4 regions of the Pseudomonas sp. Marseille-Q0931 genome follow, and region 3 is predicted to be linked to each of the others. Evidence: predicted binding sites of a transcription regulator. Region 3 holds the regulator's gene; each other region holds the start of a gene.
What was found. Region 3 encodes FliA, which starts transcription of late flagellar genes. Its sites were predicted from a motif close to CTAAAGTTTNNNNNNNNNNNGCCGNTAA; they were not measured.
Positions count from the first base shown of each region.

Region 1: a site for FliA is predicted at 2,372-2,399, ahead of P3C50_RS09790 (methyl-accepting chemotaxis protein). Genes of this name have one in related genera too.
Region 2: a site for FliA is predicted at 2,402-2,429, ahead of P3C50_RS06335 (methyl-accepting chemotaxis protein). Genes of this name have one in related genera too.
Region 4: a site for FliA is predicted at 3,054-3,081, ahead of P3C50_RS19320 (methyl-accepting chemotaxis protein). Genes of this name have one in related genera too.

Region 1 is NZ_CALNWT010000003.1:180,864-185,761, forward strand. It holds gene P3C50_RS09785 (AzlC family ABC transporter permease) at 1-247, opposite strand, end outside; gene P3C50_RS09790 (methyl-accepting chemotaxis protein) at 366-2,306, opposite strand; gene P3C50_RS09795 (methyl-accepting chemotaxis protein) at 2,799-4,751, shown strand; gene P3C50_RS09800 (TonB-dependent receptor) at 4,837-4,898, opposite strand, start outside.
Region 2 is NZ_CALNWT010000001.1:1,313,721-1,318,618, forward strand. It holds gene P3C50_RS06325 (methyl-accepting chemotaxis protein) at 1-845, opposite strand, end outside; gene P3C50_RS06330 (Na+/H+ antiporter family protein) at 959-2,278, opposite strand; gene P3C50_RS06335 (methyl-accepting chemotaxis protein) at 2,461-4,605, shown strand; gene P3C50_RS06340 (NADPH-dependent FMN reductase) at 4,693-4,898, shown strand, end outside.
Region 3 is NZ_CALNWT010000001.1:430,540-435,437, forward strand. It holds gene flhF (flagellar biosynthesis protein FlhF) at 1-1,153, shown strand, start outside; gene fleN (flagellar synthesis regulator FleN) at 1,267-2,097, shown strand; gene fliA (RNA polymerase sigma factor FliA) at 2,094-2,840, shown strand; gene P3C50_RS02180 (chemotaxis response regulator CheY) at 2,940-3,314, shown strand; gene P3C50_RS02185 (protein phosphatase CheZ) at 3,334-4,122, shown strand; gene P3C50_RS02190 (chemotaxis protein CheA) at 4,135-4,898, shown strand, end outside.
Region 4 is NZ_CALNWT010000013.1:72,467-77,364, forward strand. It holds gene P3C50_RS19315 (TatD family hydrolase) at 1-417, shown strand, start outside; gene P3C50_RS19320 (methyl-accepting chemotaxis protein) at 842-2,872, opposite strand; gene ampE (regulatory signaling modulator protein AmpE) at 3,225-4,058, opposite strand; gene ampD (1,6-anhydro-N-acetylmuramyl-L-alanine amidase AmpD) at 4,061-4,612, opposite strand.

The DNA.
Region 1 (4,898 bases), on a different contig from region 3:
CATGACGCAGATTGACCACGAAGGTGGTCAGCAGCACCACGGCGATGCCGGCGCCACCGGCCAGCAGGCTGATGGCGATGAACTGTGCGGAACCGGCGAATACCAGGGCGGACATGCCCAGGGTTTGCCAGGGATCGAGCCCGGCGGCGCCAGCCAGACTGCCGAAGATGATGCCGAAGGGAATGGCGCCGAGCAGCATCGGCAGCATATCGCGGGCGCCTTGAGTGAATTCGTGATGACGGGACATGGAACCTCCTTGGGCAGCCGAGCTTAACCGGGCCACCGAAGCAGGTCTTGAACGTTCTTGCGCAGAATGGTGCGACCAGCGCTGCGGCGCCGCATGCTCATGCGGCGCCGCAGTCAGGCTAGGCGCGGAACCGCCCGACCAGTCCGTGCAGTTGCTCGGACAGTTGCGCCAGCTCCTGCGAATCGCGGTGCGCCGACTGCGCCAGGTTCTCCACCAGCAGCGCGTCGTTCTGGATCTGGGCGATATGGCGGTTGATGTCCTCGGCGACCTGATGCTGTTCTTCCGCGGCAGTGGCGATCTGGGTGTTCTGATCGCGGATATGATCCACCGCGCCGCGAATCTGCTCGAAGCTGTGGCTCGCCAGGCTGATGCGCTCGACGCTGGCTTGCGACATCTCCAGGCTGTTCTGCATCTGCCGGGTGACTTCCTGCGTGCGTCGCGCCAGGCCACCGAGCAGGCTGTCGATCTCGCCGGTGGAGTCGGCGGTACGCTGCGCCAGGGCCCGAACCTCGTCGGCCACCACCGCGAAGCCTCGTCCCTGATCACCGGCACGGGCGGCCTCGATGGCCGCGTTGAGCGCCAGCAGGTTGGTCTGCTCGGCAATCGAACGAATGGTGCCGAGAATCGCGTTGATGTTCTGGCTGTCCTGTTCGAGCGCCTGCAGCGCCAGCGCCGACTGCTTGAGGTTGTCGCTCAGGCGCGACACGCTGTCGGTGGCATCCTCGATCTGCGCCTGCCCGGCATGCACCTGGCGTTGGCCATCATCGGCAGAGGTGGCGGCCTCACTGCACGAGCGCGCCACCTCGTTGGCAGTGGCGACCATCTCGTTGAAGGCCGTCGACACCATCTCCACTGCACCGCGTTGGCGCTCGGCCACGTCGGTCATGTCCTGGGCCACCCTCGTCGAGCCATCGGAGGTCTGACGCAGGGCGGCCGAGGCCTCTATGATGCGCTGCACCAACTGACGGATAGTACCGAGGAACTGGTTGAACCAGCGCGCCAGCAGGGCCGTCTCGTCCTTGCCCTGGATATTCAGGCTGCGCGTCAGGTCACCTTCACCCTGCGCGATACCTTCCAGGCCGCTCGCCACGCTGCGAATCGGGTTGACGATCAGCTTGGCGAACAGGGTACCGACCATGGCGAACACCAGCCCCAGGATCAGCACGATCACGCCGACCTGCCAGGCCAGGTCATTGGCCTTGGCCATGACCTCGTCGTGCTCGATCAGGCCGATGAAGCGCCAGCCCAATGTCGGCGACGACCAGATATTGGCCATGTAATGGGTGCCGTTGAGTTCGACTTCCAGCAAGCCGTCGGCGCCAGCCATGCGCGCGTAGTCACCACCGAGATCGGCAAGGGATTTGAAGTTGTTCCCGGCATTCTGCGGGTCGACCAGAACGTTGCCGCTGTCCTCCACCAGCATCAGGTAGCCGGTCTGGCCGATCTTGATCTGCTTGACCAGATCGGTGAGCTGCTTCAGCGAGACGTCGAGGCCGACCACGCCGGCGACCGTGCCCTGCGTGTCGTTGACGGTGCGCACCGTCCCGATCAGCACGGCATCGTCAGGCGCCCAGTAGTAGGCGGCGGTGCGCTGCGTTTTGCCCGGCGCCGACATAGCGGTCTTGTACCAGGGACGTATGCGCGGATCGTAACTGCTGAGCCCCGGATCGCTCGGCCAGATGGCATAGCCGCCGTCCACTCGCCCGTACGAAAGATAGGCCGTGGTCGGATGGGACTTGGCGAAGCGGTCGAAGATGCTTTCCAGCTCCTGGTTGGATTCCGGCAGCGGAGTGCTTGCCGCGTCCGCCGAGGAATAGTTCTTCAGGGTCGGAGCGGCGGTCATCTGCGGCAGGCTCGCCAGGTACTCGACGTTCTCGGTGATGCCCTTGAAGAACATGCCCATGGCGTTGTCGATCTGGCGTATCTCGCGGGAGCTGCCATCGAGGAAGTCGGCCTCAGCCTGCGCACGCAGGTTATAGATGACCACAGCGGCAACCAGGAGGATGGGCAGGCACGCAATCGCGACAAACGCACAGGTCAGCTTTTGTTTGATATTCATTCGATGAAGCCCTCGAGGGTAGTGGGTTCACCAGGCGCGCGCGCGACGACGAACCCTCAGGGACATTATCGGCTCGGCGATGAATGACTTGAGATGGCAAAGCGACCTATTGCTGTCGGTCAAAGACCGACAGTTGATTTTGTTTAATCTACCCGTGAACACTCAGCTCACTGCGTATGTCATTGATCGCGATCAGGCAGTTGGTTAAAGAAAAGCCTGAGTCGTACGATGACCTCCGTACGAGCTTCGTTCGCATAACCGTTGCTGACCGACGCCTGCCATATCCAAGTTGCAGACCAAGGCCAGATAAACGAGTCCATCCCTTCAATCCCCGACGCAGCCGATACAACGAAGCACTACAACACCGCAACAGCAGAGGGGCACCTAGATCCCTCGCAGCCTGCTTAGTCGCTGGCCCAAGGGGGGGCCGTCGACAATCGTCGTAACTTCGCCTGCCAACTATCCAATTCAAGACGATGAGGCAAGAAACAGATGCTTAAAAATGCCCCGCTGAGCGTGAAGCTACTGCTCATACTGATATTCCCATTACTTGGTTTCCTGGCGTTCGCTGGCGTCTATGTCACCGGCAAGTACCAGACCCTGACCGAGATGGATCGGACCGTGACCGCCAGCGGCGCGGCACAGAAGATCAGCGCCGTGATCACCGCCCTGCAACGCGAACGCGGCGCCAGCGGCGTGTTCATCGGCAGCAGCGGCACTGCCATGCGTGACAAGCTGGCCGAATATCGCCGTGACAGCGACGCCGCGGCGGACCATTTGCGCGCCCAGGGCTCGAACGACATGAACGAGGCCCTGCGCGCGCTCGACGAACTGGGCGCGTTGCGTCCGCAGGTCGATGCGCTATCGCTGAACAGCACCAACTCGGGCAGCCGCTACACCAACCTGATCCAGACCCTGATCGGCTACACCCACGCCCTCGAGGCGAGCGTCGACAACCCACAGATCCTGCGTGCGCTGGGTTCCCTCAACCAGTTCGTGGAAATGAAGGAGCGCGCCGGGCGCGAGCGCATGCTGCTCGGCCTGGTCTTCAACCAGAACCTCTTCGATGCCGCTTTGCTATCGCGTTTCAGCCGTAACCTGGGCGAATTCTCGGCCTATCTGGATGCCTTCGAACGCCGTGCCTCCACCAGCTTCCGCAGCAAGCTCGACAATGCGCTGCAGCAACCCGACTCACAAGAGGTGGCGCGCCTGCAACGCCTGGCCTTCGAAACCCCGCTCGGCACCCCGCTGGGCATCAAGCCCGAAGACTGGTTCAGGCTTTCCACCAGCCGCATCGACCTGATGGGTCAGCTCGAGGCCGAACTTGGCCAGAGCGTTGGCGACCTGGCGACCCAGGCGCGCGACGAAGCCGCCAGCAGCCTGTGGCTGACTATCGCAGCCATACTCGGCGTGCTGTCCGCCGTGGTGGTGCTGTCGCTGCTGATCATCCGCAACATCAAATCGGCGGTCAGCGATCTCAATCAGACCCTGGTGGCCCTGGCCAGACGCGATCTGACCGCGCACACGAGCTATGAAGGCGGCGACGAGTTCGGCGTTATCGCGCGCAACCTCAACAACATGGCCCAGCAGATCAGGGAAGTGATCGAGGAAATCGGTGGCGCTGCGGCGCAGGTCGCCACCGCCGCCGAAGAATCCTCGGCCGTGGCCCTGCAGACCAGCCAGAACGTGGCGCAACAGCGCCAGGGCACTGATCAGGTCGCCACCGCCATCAACGAGATGAGCGCCACCGTGCGTGATGTGGCGCGCAGTACCACCGAAGCCGCGGAAATGTCGCGCCGGGTCAACGACAGCACGCTGCAGGGCAAGAGCGAAATCGAGAGCACCGTGCGCCTGGTCCAGGCCCTGTCGACGCAGGCCGAACAGACCGCGCAGATCATCATCGAGCTGAAGCAGGAAAGCGATGCCATCTCCTCGGTGCTCGACGTGATCCGGGGCGTCGCCGAACAGACCAACCTGCTGGCCCTCAATGCCGCCATCGAAGCGGCCCGTGCCGGCGAGCAGGGTCGTGGCTTTGCCGTGGTAGCCGACGAGGTACGTCAGTTGGCACAGAAGACCCAGGACTCCACCGTCAGCATTCAGCAGATGATCAGCAACCTGCAGAGCGGCTCCGACCGCGCAGCCAGCTCCATGCAGGAAACCCTGGACAAGGCCCAGGCCGGCGCCAACAACGTGGTCAGGGCTGGCGACCTGCTGGTGGAGATCGCCGATGGTATCGCCAGCATCAGCGACCGCAATATCCAGGTGGCCTCGGCCGCCGAGGAGCAGAGCCTGGTGTCGGAGGAGATCAACCGCAATGTCAACGAGATCAACGACCTGGTGATTCAGGTCAGTGCCGCCGCCGAGCAGACCGCCGTAACCAGTCGTGAGCTGGCGCGTCTGGCCGATCACCAGCAGCAACTGGTGAACCGCTTCAAGGTAGGCTGAGGCATCGCGCCGCTCGGCCTGCCCAAAGGGTTTGCCGAGCGCGCTGTTCGAGAAAACGGCCCCGCCATCGTGCGGGGCCGTTTGGTTACCACTGGTGGCTGTAGCTCACCGTCAGCGTAGTGCCAGGCGCCGGCAGGTGGCTGGTGT
Region 2 (4,898 bases), 880 kb from region 3:
ACCAAGTCATGGATCTTCTCGACAAAGCGGTTGAAGGAGCCGGCCAACTCGCCCAGTTCGTCCTGATTGGTAACCGGCAAGCGCCGGGTCAGGTCACCCTCGCCAGCGGCGATATCGTCGAGATTGGCCTTGATCTGCTGCAGCGGCCGCAGGAACGCATTGCCCAGCCATACGCCAATCACACCGAACACCACCAGCAGAATCGCCGCCACCACCACGATGCTGGTGATGATGGTGCCGATGCGCTCATCGATATCGTCTTCGACCTCCCTGATCCCCGCTTCGACGCCGTCGAGGTTGAGCGCCGTACCGACGGCCATGTCCCATTTTGGCAGGTAGTAGCTGTAGGCGAGCTTGGGCACCATCACCGACTCGTTGCCCGGCAGCGGCGAGGAATAGTTGACGAAGTAGCTGTTGTTCTTCGCCACGTTGACCAGTTCACGGTTGATATACACCCCGTTCGGGTCGCGGCGGTCGGCCAGGCTCTTGCCGACGTCCACGGGGCTATCGCCGCGGAACAGGCGCACCACGTTGGAGTCGTGGCCGAAGAAATAGCCATCGGCGCCATATTTGATCTTGGAGAGGATGGCGATGGCCTGTTCGCGACTGGCCATGTCGCCTTGTGCTGCCCCATCGTAAAGCCCCTTCACCGAGCCAAGGGCGATCTGCATGTAGTGCTCGAGCTCGCTGCGCTTTTCCTGCAGCAGACGCTCGCGCGTCTCTGCCACCTCGTCGGCCGCCAGGCTCTGCAATACCTTGGCCGCCGTGCCACTGAGCACCAGCGCAAAGAGGATGACGGGAACCAGCGCAAGCAGTATCACCTTGGTTTTCAATGTGAGGCGCATTCTTGTTGTCCTTTTATGCGGAACAAAAAACGGGGCTACCGGTATATCGGCAGCCCCGTGGAAGAATTAAGCGACCCAAGGCGCCGAGAACTTAATCCGGCGCATTCACGCCTTTACAGGAGCATAGCGGCCGCCCAGCCGAACGCCAGCAGCGGCAGGTTGTAGTGCAGGAAGGTCGGCACCACGCTGTCCCAGATGTGGTTGTGCTGGCCATCGGCGTTGAGCCCCGAGGTTGGCCCGAGGGTGGAGTCCGATGCCGGTGAGCCGGCATCGCCCAGCGCGCCGGCAGTCCCGACGATGGAGACGATGGCCAGCGGGCTGAAACCCAGCTGCACACCAAGCGGCACGAAGATCGCCGCAATGATCGGGATGGTGGAAAAGGAAGAGCCGATGCCCATGGTCACCAGCAACCCGACCAGCAGCATCAGCAGTGCGCCGACCGCCTTGTTGTGGCCGATCAAGGCTGCCGAGCTGTCGACCAGTGTCTGCACCTCGCCGGTGGTCTTCATCACCTCGGCGAAGCCGGCCGCGGCGATCATGATGAAGCCGATCATGGCCATCATCTTCATGCCTTCGGTGAACAGGCCGTCCGCCTCTTTCCAGCGCACCACGCCGGATACCGAGAAGATCACGAAGCCGACCAGCGCGCCGATGATCATCGAGTCCAGCCACAGCTGCACGACGAAAGCCGCGGCGATGGCCAGCCCCGCAACCAGCAGGCTCAGCGGATTGTACTGGGCATCCACGCGCTCGCTCTGTGCGACCTTTTCCAGGTCATACACGCGCTTGCCGCGATAACTGAACAGCACCGCCACGAGCAGGCCGAAGAGCATGCCCAGCGCCGGAATGGCCATAGCCTGAGTGATGCTGATACCGGTGACATCGACACCGGACTTGGCCACGTTGGCCAATAGGATCTCGTTGAGGAAGATGCCGCCAAAGCCAACCGGCAGAAACATGTACGGCGTGATCAGGCCGAAGGTCAGCACACAGGCGATCAGACGACGGTCGAGCTGCAACTTGCTCAACACGTAGAGCAACGGCGGTACCAGCAACGGAATGAAGGCGATGTGGATCGGCAGCAGGTTCTGCGAGGAGATCGCGACCGCCAGCAGCAACGCGATCAGCAGCCATTTCAACGCCCCGCCCCTACCGTCCTGCTGCTTGTCGACCAGCGCCAGCGCGCGATCCGCTAGCGCATGCGCCAGGCCGGATTTGGCGATGGCAACAGCGAAAGCACCGAGCAGTGCGTAGGACAGCGCAACCGTAGCCCCGCCACCCAGCCCCTGGTTGAACGCCTTCAGCGTGCCTTCGATACCCAGCCCGCCGAGCAGGCCGCCGGCCAGTGCGCCGATGATCAGTGCCACGACCACGTGTACGCGACAGAGACTGAGGGCCAGCATGATGCCGACCGCGGCGATTACAGCGTTCATAAACACTCCACCTGCACAACGCAAAAAGCCGCGTACTGTGCCGCATGCGGACTATCCTGTCAAAATCGACGATCGTTCAGAATTCAAAGCGAAGCGTGCACAATCCCGAGCGCACACCAATCGATCAAGAATGCCCGACGCATACCGATAACCGTACTGGTCCATGTAGAAAGGAACGCACCATGCTGTTCAGTCGTCTTTCGATCCAATGGAAGATCACCCTGCTCGCCGGCCTATGCCTACTCGCCATCGTCACCTTGCTGGTGGGTGCCTCGCAGTATCAGTCCAGCCGCAGCGCCGGCCTGGTGCGCGAGGCCAGCTCCAGCATGCTCGAGGAAAGCGCCAAGCTGCGCCTGAAGGCGCGCAGCGAATTACAGGCCATCCGCATTCAGCGCTACTTCATGGACGCCTATCAGTACGGCAAGGGATTTTCCCGGCAGATTCTGTTCCTGCGCGAACAGGCTGAGAAACGCTTCCTTGACGCGTTCGACCTGCGCGAGGACCTGACTCGCCAGGTACGCAGCAGCCTGGAAGCCAATCCGGACCTGCTCGGCCTGTATCTGGTATTCGAGCCCAACGCCCTGGATGGTAAGGATGAGCTGTTCGCCGACCAAGCCGATCTCGGCAGCAATGAACGCGGACGCTTCGCCCTGTACTGGGCGCAGCCCACCGTCGGCCAGCTGGAAGCCGAGGCGATGAACGAAGAGTTGCTCGGCGACACCACGCCCGGTGACAACGGCATTGCCTACAACGCCTGGTATACCTGCCCGCGCGAAACGCGCCAGCCCTGCGTACTGGAACCGTATTACGACGACGTCGACGGACAAAGGACGTTGATGACCAGCATCGCTTTCCCGCTGGAGCTCGAAGGCAAAATCATCGGCGTGATGGGCGTGGATATCAGCCTGGCCAGCCTGCAGCAAATCAGCCAGGAGGCCAACAGTGACCTGTATAGCGGGCTAGGCCACGTCAGCATCTTCAGCCCCGGCGCGCTGCTTGCCGGGCACAGCCGTGACGCGGGCCTGCTCAGTCAGCCCGTTGATCGCGCGTTCCCGGATCAGGCCAACGAACTGCGCGGCCTGATTCAAAGCGGCAGCGCTGCCGAATTGAAGCATGGCGATATGCTCCGCGAACTGAGCCCTTTCAAGCCGATTCCCGAGTCCAGACCCTGGACAGTTCTGCTTGAAGTTCCTCAGAGCGTCCTGCTCGAGCGCGCGACCAAACTGGGCGCTCAACTGGATGCGAACCGCGCCAGCGACAGCCTCGCAGCGCTGCTGATAGGCCTTGGCGCCGGGCTGGCCGGGCTTGTACTGATGTGGCTGACGGCGCGCGGCGTGACACGGCCGATTCTCGGCGTAGCCGCCATGCTCAAGGATATCGCCAGCGGCGAAGGCGACCTGACCCGCCGCCTGCAGTACGCCAGGCAGGATGAACTGGGCGAACTGGCCGGCTGGTTCAACCGCTTCCTCGACAAACTGCAGCCGATCATCGCCGACGTGAAGCGCAGCGTGCTCGATGCCCGCGGTACCGCCGACAAGTCAGCGGCCATCGCCAGCCAGACCAGCGCCGGCATGCAGCAGCAGTACCGCGAAGTCGACCAGGTGGCGACCGCCTTCCAGGAGATGAGCGCCACTGCGCAGGATGTCGCGCACAACGCCGCACAGGCCGCAGAAGCGGCGCGCAACGCCGACCAGGCCAGCCGCGAAGGCCTGCAGGTGATCGACCGCACCACCAGCACCATCGACCTGCTGGCCAATGAAATGAACGTGGCCATGCAGGAAGTCGAAGGCCTGGCCAGCAGCAGTGAGCAGATCGGTTCGGTGCTCGAGGTGATTCGCTCGATTGCCGAGCAGACCAACCTTCTCGCCCTCAACGCCGCCATCGAAGCCGCACGCGCCGGTGAAGCCGGGCGCGGTTTTGCCGTGGTCGCCGACGAAGTGCGCAACCTGGCCAAACGCACCCAGGATTCGGTCGGGGAAATTCGCCAAGTGATCGAAGGCCTGCAGAGCGGCACCCGCGAAGTGGTCAGCACCATGCACAGCAGTCATCGTCAGGCCCAGGGCAGCGTCGAGCAGGTGCAGCAGGCCGTAGCCGCGCTGCAGCGCATCAGCCAGGCGGTCAGCACCATTACCGACATGAACCTGCAGATCGCCAGCGCCGCGGAGGAGCAGAGCTCGGTGGCCGAGGAGATCAACCGCAACGTTGCATCGATCCGCGACGTCACCGAGGCCATCACGGCGCAAGCAGATGAATCGGCACAGGTGAGTCAGAACCTTAACCGGCTGGCAAATCATCAGCAGGGCCTGATGGACCAGTTCCGCGTTTGACGCCAAATCATCCCTGATCTGGCGGCGCTTCCCTTGCAGCGCAGGCAGGCAATCGCCTAGCCTGCGTTCTTTTTTTGGGGAAGCAGCATGCTCAATATCGCCTTGGTCGCCGGCTCCAGCCGGAACAACAGCCAATCAGGAAAGGTCGCTCGCGTACTGCGTCAGCGCCTGATCGAGACGGGCCAAACCACTCAGGACACCAGCAGCATCATCGATCTGGGCCTGGCCCCTCTGCCGCTCTGGCCGGCGGAAGATGCCGGCCCCTGGGGCATGTATCAGCAGCAACTGGCTGC
Region 3 (4,898 bases):
CCCGAACCCGGCGCTGGAAGCCGAGCTGCGCAAGACCCAGGCGCGCATCGCCAGTGCCCAGGCCGAGCTGACCACGCGTGCCGAGCAGGATGCCGGCAAGGACCGTCAACTGTTCGCCAATGAGTCGCTGCTGGCGCCCGAACTGCCGGCGACCCTGGTCAAGCCGCAGCGCCCGGTCGAAGCCGCTGTACCTGCTACGCCTGCGGTCGACCCGCGCGCACTGGAAGCCATGCGCTTCGAGCTGCACGGCTTGCGTGAGCTGATCGAAGTACAGCTGGGTTCCATCGCCTGGGGGCAGTTGCAGAATCGCCGCCCGCAGCAGGCCAATCTGTGGCGCCGCCTGCAGCGCATGGGGCTGTCTGCCGAGCTGTCGCAGGCGCTGCTGAGCAAGGTGGCCGGCGTTGCCGAGCCGCGTCAGGCCTGGCGTATGCTGCTGGCGCATCTGGCTCACGCGATCAGTACGCCCAAGGTCGAGCCGCTGGAAGAGGGCGGAGTGATCGCTCTGGTCGGTCCGGCCGGCATGGGCAAGACCACCACCCTGGCCAAGCTGGCCGCACGTTACGTGCTTAAGTACGGCTCGCAACAGGTCGCTCTGGTGAGCATGGACAGCTTCCGTATTGGCGCGCAGGAGCAGCTCAAGACCCTGGGGCGCATTCTCGGTGTGTCGGTGACTCAGGTCGATCCTGGTCAGTCTCTGCTGCAGGCGCTGGCGCCGCTGGCCAAGAAACGCGTGGTGCTGGTCGATACCGCTGGCCTGCCAGGCAACGATCCGGCGCTGCGTATGCAGCTGGAGAGCCTGGCCTCGGCACGCATCAAGGCGAAGAATTATCTGGTATTGGCCGCAACAAGTCAGAGCCAAGTGCTCAAGGCGGCCTACCATAGTTACAAGCGTTGTGGCCTTTCAGGCTGCATACTGACGAAGCTGGATGAAGCCGCGAGTCTGGGTGAGGTTTTAGGTCTGGCTATAGGCCAGCAACTGCCGGTAGCCTATGTGACGGACGGGCCGCGGATTCCGGATGACCTGCAAGTGCCGCGTAGCCATCAGTTGGTCAGCCGCGCAGTGGGGCTGCAGGCCGCCGAGGAGCCGAGTGAAGACGCCATGGCGCAGATGTTCGCCGGCCTCTATCACAATCCGGCCAAGCGAGCCGGCTGAAGCGGCGAGAATGTTGCACCCTCCCGCCACGTGGCGCGGGAGTGAACGGCCTCAACGGGTGTTTTCAACGGCCTGTAGGGCCAAGTCGAAGTTAGACAAGGTGTAGAAAGAACATGGCTATGCATCCCGTACAGGTGATTGCGGTTACTGGCGGCAAGGGTGGCGTCGGCAAGACCAATGTGTCGGTCAATCTGTCCATGGCCCTGGCCGATCTCGGCCGTCGGGTGATGCTGATGGACGCTGACCTGGGCCTGGCCAACGTCGACGTTCTGTTGGGACTCACGCCCAAGCGCACCCTGGCTGATGTCATCTCGGGTGAATGCGATCTGCGTGACGTCCTGCTGCAGGGGCCGGGCGGCATCCGCATCGTGCCGGCAGCGTCCGGCACACAGAGCATGGTCAGTCTCACGCCGATGCAGCATGCAGGCTTGATCCAGGCATTCAGTGACATCAGCGAAAATCTTGACGTGCTGGTGATCGACACCGCTGCCGGCATCGGCGATGCGGTCGTCAGCTTCGTGCGTGCTGCGCAGGAGATCCTCGTGGTGGTGTGCGATGAGCCCACCTCGATTACCGATGCCTACGCGCTGATCAAGCTGCTCAATCGCGATCACGGCATCAGTCGCTTCCGTGTATTGGCCAATATGGCCCATAGCCCGCAGGAAGGACGCAATCTCTTTGCTAAGCTGACCAAGGTGACGGATCGTTTCCTCGATGTCGCCCTGCAGTATGTCGGTGCCGTGCCCTACGATGAATGTGTGCGTAAGGCCGTGCAGAAGCAGCGCGCCGTTTATGAAGCCTTCCCTCGATCCAAGTGCGCCCTGGCGTTCAAGGCGATAGCTCAGAAGGTAGATACCTGGCCGTTACCGGCCAATCCTCGTGGTCATCTGGAGTTTTTCGTCGAGCGTCTGGTGCAACAACCGACCGCAGACTCGGCCGTATGACAGCAGCCTCTGGACTTCGTATGTACAACAAGGCTCAGGCGCAGGACTCCCAGCACCAGCTGATCGAGCGCTATGCGCCGCTGGTCAAGCGCATCGCCTACCACCTGCTGGCCCGCTTGCCGGCCAGCGTGCAGGTCGATGATCTTATCCAGGCCGGCATGATCGGCCTGCTCGAAGCCTCGCGCAAATACGACTCCAGCAAGGGCGCCAGTTTCGAGACCTTCGCGGGTATCCGTATCCGTGGCTCCATGCTCGACGAGGTGCGCAAGGGCGATTGGGCGCCGCGTTCGGTGCACCGCAACAGCCGTATGGTCAGCGATGCTATTCGTGTCGTTGAAGCAAGAACTGGGCGCGACGCTAAAGATCACGAGGTCGCGGCCGAACTCCAATTGAGTCTGGAGGATTACTACGGCATTCTTGGCGACACTTTGGGCAGCCGCCTGTTCAGCTTCGACGACCTGTTGCAGGACGGCGAGCATGGCGGGCTGCACGAAGACGCCGGACACACTCACCTCGAACCTTCGCGGGACCTCGAAGACGAACGCTTCCAGGCGGCCTTGGCCGATGCCATCGCCGGTTTGCCGGAGCGCGAACGTCTGGTGCTGGCGCTGTATTACGATGAAGAACTGAACTTGAAGGAAATCGGTGAAGTGCTGGGGGTTAGCGAGTCACGCGTGAGCCAGTTGCACAGCCAGTGCGCGGCGCGTCTGCGCTCGCGGCTGAGTGAATGGCGTGCTGGCTGAAGGCGGCGTACTCGCAGGCGCAAACGGTTTCACGATTAAAGGACGTAGTTGCAAGCGCAATACGTTTGGGACTGTACGGAGGTCGACTTGGACAAGAACATGAAAATCCTCATCGTTGACGATTTCTCGACGATGCGACGGATCATCAAGAACCTCTTGCGGGATTTGGGTTTCACCAACACCGCGGAAGCCGATGACGGCACCTCGGCACTGCCGATGCTGCAAAGCGGCAGTTTCGACTTTCTGGTGACCGACTGGAACATGCCCGGCATGACCGGCATCGACCTGCTGCGTGCCGTACGCGCCGACGAGCGCCTCAAGCACCTGCCGGTGCTGATGGTGACCGCTGAAGCCAAGCGCGATCAGATCATCGAGGCGGCCCAGGCCGGCGTGAACGGCTATGTAGTCAAACCCTTCACCGCTCAGGTGCTGAAGGAAAAGATCGAGAAGATCTTCGAGCGGGTCAACGGCTGATGCCGGCCGCGAGGGTGCTATGGAACACGATGACTCCACGCTGGGTGACCTTGAATCGTCCCTGAAAACCAATGCCCGTGAGCTGGTCGATAGCCTCGAAAAAGGTAACTTCGGCAACGCGGTGCAACTGATCAACGAGCTCAACAAGGTTCGTGATCGCGGGCTGTATCACGAGGTCGGCAAACTGACCCGTGAACTGCACAACGCCATTGTCAATTTTCAACTCGATCCGCGTATGCCGCATGCCCAGGAGCTGTCGCAGATTGCCGACGCTACCGAGCGGCTGAACTACGTCGTGACCATGACCGAGAAGGCTGCCAACCGGACCATGGATCTGGTCGAACAGAGCGCGCCGCTGGTCAATGATCTGAGCGATGAAGCGCAGAGCCTGAACGTCGAATGGGGCCGCTTTATGCGCCGTGAAATCGGTGCCGACGGTTTTCGCGAGCTGGCCAAGCGTGTCGAGCTGTTCCTCGCCCGCAGTGAGCGAGATGGCGCCAAGCTCTCAGGCCATCTCAACGACATTCTGCTGGCGCAGGACTACCAGGACCTTACCGGTCAGGTGATCAAGCGTGTCACCCAACTGGTGACCGAAGTGGAAAGCAACCTGCTCAAGCTGATGCTCATGGCCAGCCAGGTCGACCGTTTCGCCGGTATTCAGCACGACCACGAAGTGCTGCGCGCCGAACAGGAAAAATTAAAAGAACCATCGCGGGGTGAAGGTCCGCAGATTCATGCCGATAAGCGTGATGACGTTGCCTCCAGCCAGGACGATGTCGACGACCTGCTGTCCAGTCTAGGGTTCTAAGGAGCACACAATATGAGCTTCGGCGCCGATGAAGAGATCCTCCAGGATTTCCTGGTAGAGGCCGGCGAGATTCTCGAACAGTTGTCCGAACAGTTAGTCGAGCTGGAAAGCCGACCGGACGACATGAACCTGCTCAATGCCATCTTTCGCGGTTTCCATACCGTCAAGGGCGGAGCGGGCTTCCTCCAGCTCAACGAGCTGGTGGAGTGCTGCCATATCGCCGAAAACGTCTTCGACATCCTGCGCAAGGGTGAGCGTCGCGTCGATTCGGAGCTGATGGATGTAGTGCTCGAGGCTCTTGATGCAGTCAATGGCATGTTCGGCGAAGTGCGTGAGCGGCGTGAGCCGACGCCCGCGTCGCCGGAGCTGCTGGCGGCCCTGTCGCGCCTGGCCGAACCGGGTGGCGGCGAAGCGGCCCCTGAACCGGTGCAGCAGGCGCAGCCGCAACCCGAGCCCGAACCGGAGCCCCAGGCGGTTGCTGCGTCCGTTGCCTCGGGCGATATCACTGACAGCGAATTCGAGCAACTGCTCGACGCGCTGGGTGAGGCGCCGGCTGCCGCTCCAAGTGCGGAGAATGCCGCCGGTGATGAGATCACCGATGACGAGTTCGAATCGCTGCTCGACCAGTTGCACGGCAAAGGGCAGTTCTCCGGCATGGTCGAGACGCCTGCTGCGATCGCTGTCGTTGCCTCTGCGCCGGCTGCTGCCCCGGCAGGCGACGACATAACCGACGACGAATTCGAAGCGCTGCTCGATCAGTTGCATGGCAAGGGTCA
Region 4 (4,898 bases), on a different contig from region 3:
TTGGCGGTGGCGTTCGAATTGCCGGTGCTGCTGCACGTGCGCCGCGCCCATGCCGCCACCATCGCCACACTCAAGCGCTTTCGCCCGGCACATGGCGGCATCATCCACGCCTTCGCCGGCAGCGTTGAAGAAGCGCGCGAGTACATCAAGCTGGGCTTTCGCCTCGGTCTCGGCGGCGCCGCCACCTGGCCGCAGGCCAACCGCCTGCGCAAGGTGGTGGCGCAACTGCCGCTGGAATCCATCGTGCTGGAAACCGACGCCCCGGACATGGCACCGGCGATGCACCCGAACCAGCGCAACAGCCCCGAATACCTGACGGACATCTGCGCCGAGCTGGCGGCGCTGCGCGGCGTTACGCCCGAAGAACTGGCAATGGCCAGCAGCCGTAATGCCGATGAGCTGTTCGGCTGGGGATAGGTGAGCAACTCTGGGTAGGAGCCCCGCCCCGGGGCGAAACGTTTGCGGCGGGGCGCCGTTCCTATAACACAGCCTGTGGAGATAATGCTGTGTACTTGAAGGTTGTACGCGCTTGGCTCCCCTCTCCCATTTATTGGGGGCACGCCTAGTGGAGAGGGGCTGGGGGAGAGGGCTGAAAACGCCGCGAGACCGCCAGCTTTCCCTCTCCGCAAAGGGGCTGGAGGACTGATCGTGCTCGCCCCTTCTTTTGTGACCAGCATTGCGCACCAGGGCGAAGCGTTATGAAGTCACGATCCAAATTCGCGGCGGGGCGCCGTTCCTACCAGGCTAGCGCGACGGCCGCGGGAATGTTGTGGGAGGGGCTTTAGCCGCGACTATCAAAAAACGTCGCCGCTGAAGCGCCTCCCACGAGGCCAATCCTCACTCACACACGAAACGCGCTGATCAACTGCCGGAGCCGCGCCACCAATTCGCTCAACTCGCGACTGGCCTGCTCGGTCTGGCTGGCACCTTGCGCCGTGCGTTCACCGGCATGATTGATCTCGACGATGTTCTGATCGATATCGTGGGCCACCGCCGTCTGCTGCTCGGCCGCCGCGGCGATCTGCTGGTTCTGGTCGACGATCATGCCCACGGCGCCGAGGATATTCTCCAGCGCCAACTGCACCTTGGCTGATTCGCTCACGGTGCCATCGGCCATCTGGTGACTGGCATTCATCGCCTTCACCGCAGCCCCAACGCCGCCCTGCAGCTTGGCGATCATCGCCTCGATTTCCTCGGTGGACTGCTGGGTGCGCTTGGCCAGGTTGCGTACCTCATCGGCCACCACGGCGAAACCACGGCCCTGCTCGCCGGCTCGCGCCGCCTCGATCGCGGCGTTGAGCGCCAGCAGGTTGGTCTGCTCGGCAATGCCCTTGATCACGTCCAGCACCTGGCTGATCGCGGCACTGTCGCTGGCCAGCTGGTTGATCACCAACACCGATTGGTCGATCTCACCGGCCAGCCGCTGGATCGCCCCCACCTGCTGCTCGACCAGGGCACGACCGCTGACCGTCTCCTGATTCACGCTCTGCGCACTGCCCACCGCAGCGGCTGCGCTGCGCGCGACTTCCTGGGCGGTGGCGGACATCTGGTTCATCGCCGTGGCGACCTGTTCGATCTGCGCTCGCTGGCTGGCCACCGCCTGGTTGCTCTCGCCCGAAACCAGCTCGACCCGGTCGGCCTGTCCGCCAACCTCGCCCACGGTATGGCCGACGCGCTCGATCAAATCGTGAATACGCTGCACGGTCTGGTTGAAGACCTGGCCCAGCTCACCCAGCTCATCGCGGCTCTGTGCCTGGAAGTTGGCCGTCATGTCGCCTGCGGCCACCTTGTCCATCACCTGCCCCAGGTTCTTCAGGGTCGCGCGGGTGGAAACGTAGAAGCCGCTGTAGAGGTAGACGATCAGCAGGAACACCACCACCAGCGCCACCGCCAGCAGCACCATCTGCGCACGGTTTTCGCTGAGTCGTTTGCTCAGTTGATTGTCGAGGAAGGCCAACAGACCATCGTTGAACGCGTAGGTCCTGGCCATCTGCTGGCTGGTCTGCTCATAGAGCTGCGTCCAGGGCGTATCCAGGCTGTCGGCGATGATGACCTGATCCTCGAACAGCACGGCGCTGTCCTTCAAACTCTGGCGGCTCGCCTCGGCCAGGCTGCCAAGGCCGTTCTGCGCGGCGACGTTGCCGGCCAGGGCATCCTGCAGGTTCAACCCATACTCGGCGTGCAGTTTCTCCAACTGCAGCAGCAGGTCGTCGAACTTGGTGCTGGCTGCAGAGTTGAGATAACCCTGGCCCAGGGAATAGGCTCCAACCGCTCGGCCCTGGCTAAGCACATCGGTAATTTGCGGGGTGACGTTGGTGATCAGCTCGGTGATCTGCCGTACCTGACGTTGCGGGTCCTGGCTCAACCCGGCCTGACTGGCCACCAGCTTGATGAACACCTGGGAAGAGCCCAGCAGCTTCTCGACGATGACTGTCTTGCTCTGCAGCGACGTCTCGGCCTCCGCGCTTTTCAACTCGGCCAGCAATTCGTCGCGTTTGGCGACGAACTCCGCTGCCTGCTCGCTATCGCTGGTCACCGGCTGCAGCCCTTGCAGCCCGGCATTGAGCGACTGCTGCAGTTGGCCGATCCGTCCCTCCAGATCCCCCGCCTGACCGGACTGACCGATCATCGAGTTGATCTGCACCAGGTCGTTGAGGCTCTCCAGATCGCGGCGTAGCTGAAGACTGCTGCCGAGCAGCTCGAGGCTTTCCAGAGCCGTCTGGGTGCCGACGAACTGACGATAGGAATCTCGCACCAGATAGAAGTTGGTGACGAGCATGGGCAGGAAGAATAGAACGCTGATCAGGCTGAACTTCATGCCGAAGCTGAGGCGATTCATCAGCGCGATGGCCGGATACAACACGGTCTTCACTCGACGTCTCCAATTGCCATTATTGTTATTAGGTCTCGCTTGGCAGCCGCCGAGCCTCTTACGATCTCGTGACGGTATCCTGCTTCGACCGACATATGGCATGCGGATACATGCGCCGAATACAGGCCGATAAACGTGATGGAAATCACCAAACAGGTCGACTGCCGCCTCCTTATACCGCTTATCGACACGCCTCTCTGTAACTTAAGGTTAAGCAAGCGCAGCGCACATGCTGTCCCGGGCGCGGCCAGGTACAGCGCATGATCCTGATGAAAACGTAGGGCGGGTGAAACCCGCCACCAGGCTAGCCCGGCCGCTCCCGCCCTGCCGGGTTCTGCCTGTGATCGGCGCCTTAGATGAACAGCACCCAGACCGCGTAGCCGGCGTACCAGACCACCGCCGCGCGAATCAGCAGTTGCCAGAGCTGGTCCAGGGTATCGACACCCTCCTCGCCCATCACCGGCGGCGGCATTTCGCCCGCCGCACGCCCGGCCTTGATCACCAGTTGCGCGGCGGAAATATCCCAGCTCAGCAGCTCATGCAGCAGGGCACGGCTGACGGCGACGAAATTGCCGACCAGCGCGAAACTGGAAGCCAGCACCCGCGCTGGCAGCCAATCGAAGGCATGGCGCAGTTGCACGGCGCGCTCACGCAGGGCCGGCTGCTGGGCGTGCTCGGCACTCAGTGCCAGCAGGCGATAGGCCAGCGCCGCCATCGGCCCCAGCAGCAGATACCAGAAGATCACCGCGAAGAAGCTCTGATAGGCCTGCCACAACAGATGCCCCTGAACCTGCTGCAGCAACTCGGCACCCTCCTCCGGCTGCAATGCCAGGTCGCGCTCGGCCACATGGTAGGCCGCCTGACCATCACCGCGGCGCCAGGCGTCACGGAACGGCCCCAGGGCCGCAAGCTGATCGCCGCGACCCAGGCTGTAGATCAGCACCAGCAAATGCACCGGCAAGGCCAGCCAACCGTAGGCCAGCGGCTCGAGGATCAGCAGCACCAGGCCCAGCGCCAGTACCGGCAGCAACACCAGAATGGCCAGGCATAGCCACGGAGCCTGCTGCAGCCCGCCCTGTTGCAGGCGCTGCAGTTGCGCCAGCCAGGGGCCGTCCTGCTGGATGCGCAGGCGCCAGGCGGAAAATTTCTCGACCCACAGCACCAGCAGAATCACCAGAAAACTCATTGCTACCTCTCATTCAATTCGGCATGCAACCGCGGCCAGTCGAACGCCGGCCCCGGATCGGTCTTGCGCCCAGGGGCGATGTCGCAGTGACCGCGAATACGCTGCGCCGACAGCGCCGGGTAGGCATCGAGCAGTTGCCGCGTCAGCTCCGTCAACCTGGCGTACTGAGCATCGCTGTAAGGCACGTCATCCGCACCTTCCAGCTCCACACCTAAGGAAAAATCATTGCAGTTGTCACGCCCCTCGAACCAGGAAACCCCGGCATGCCAGGCACGATCCAGGCAGGAGACGAACTGCGTCAGCCGGCCATCACGCTCGATGAAGAAATGCGCGGAAACCTGCAGCGAGGCGATTTCGGCAAAGAAGGGATGCTCGTGCGTGGGCAGCCGGTTCTGGAAGAACTCCAGCACCTTGCCTGTCCCGAACTGGCCGGGCGGCAGGCTGATGCTGTGCACCACCAGCAGGGATATTTCGCCATCGGGGCGAGCGTTGAAGTTCGGCGAGGGGCAATGATGGATACCCTGAAACCAGCCGGTCGTGGGGTCGAGCTGCATATGGCACTCCTGAGCGTGGCACCACTCTAGAACAGCCGACCCAGACGGCCAAGAGCGAGACAGCAACAGGATGTGCGAAGACGGAAAATAGAGGGGCACAAAGTAGAAGCCGCGCCCCGCGACGAATGGTTGCGGCAACGCTAAGCCAAAAGCTTCGCCCCGAGGCGCAATACTGTTCACTTAAGAAACGGTCGAGCGCGATTAGTCCCCTCGCCCCTCCGGGGAGAGGGTTAGGGCGGGCCGCGTTCTGCGAGGGGAAAAACTGGCAGTTTCGCGGAGTTTTCGG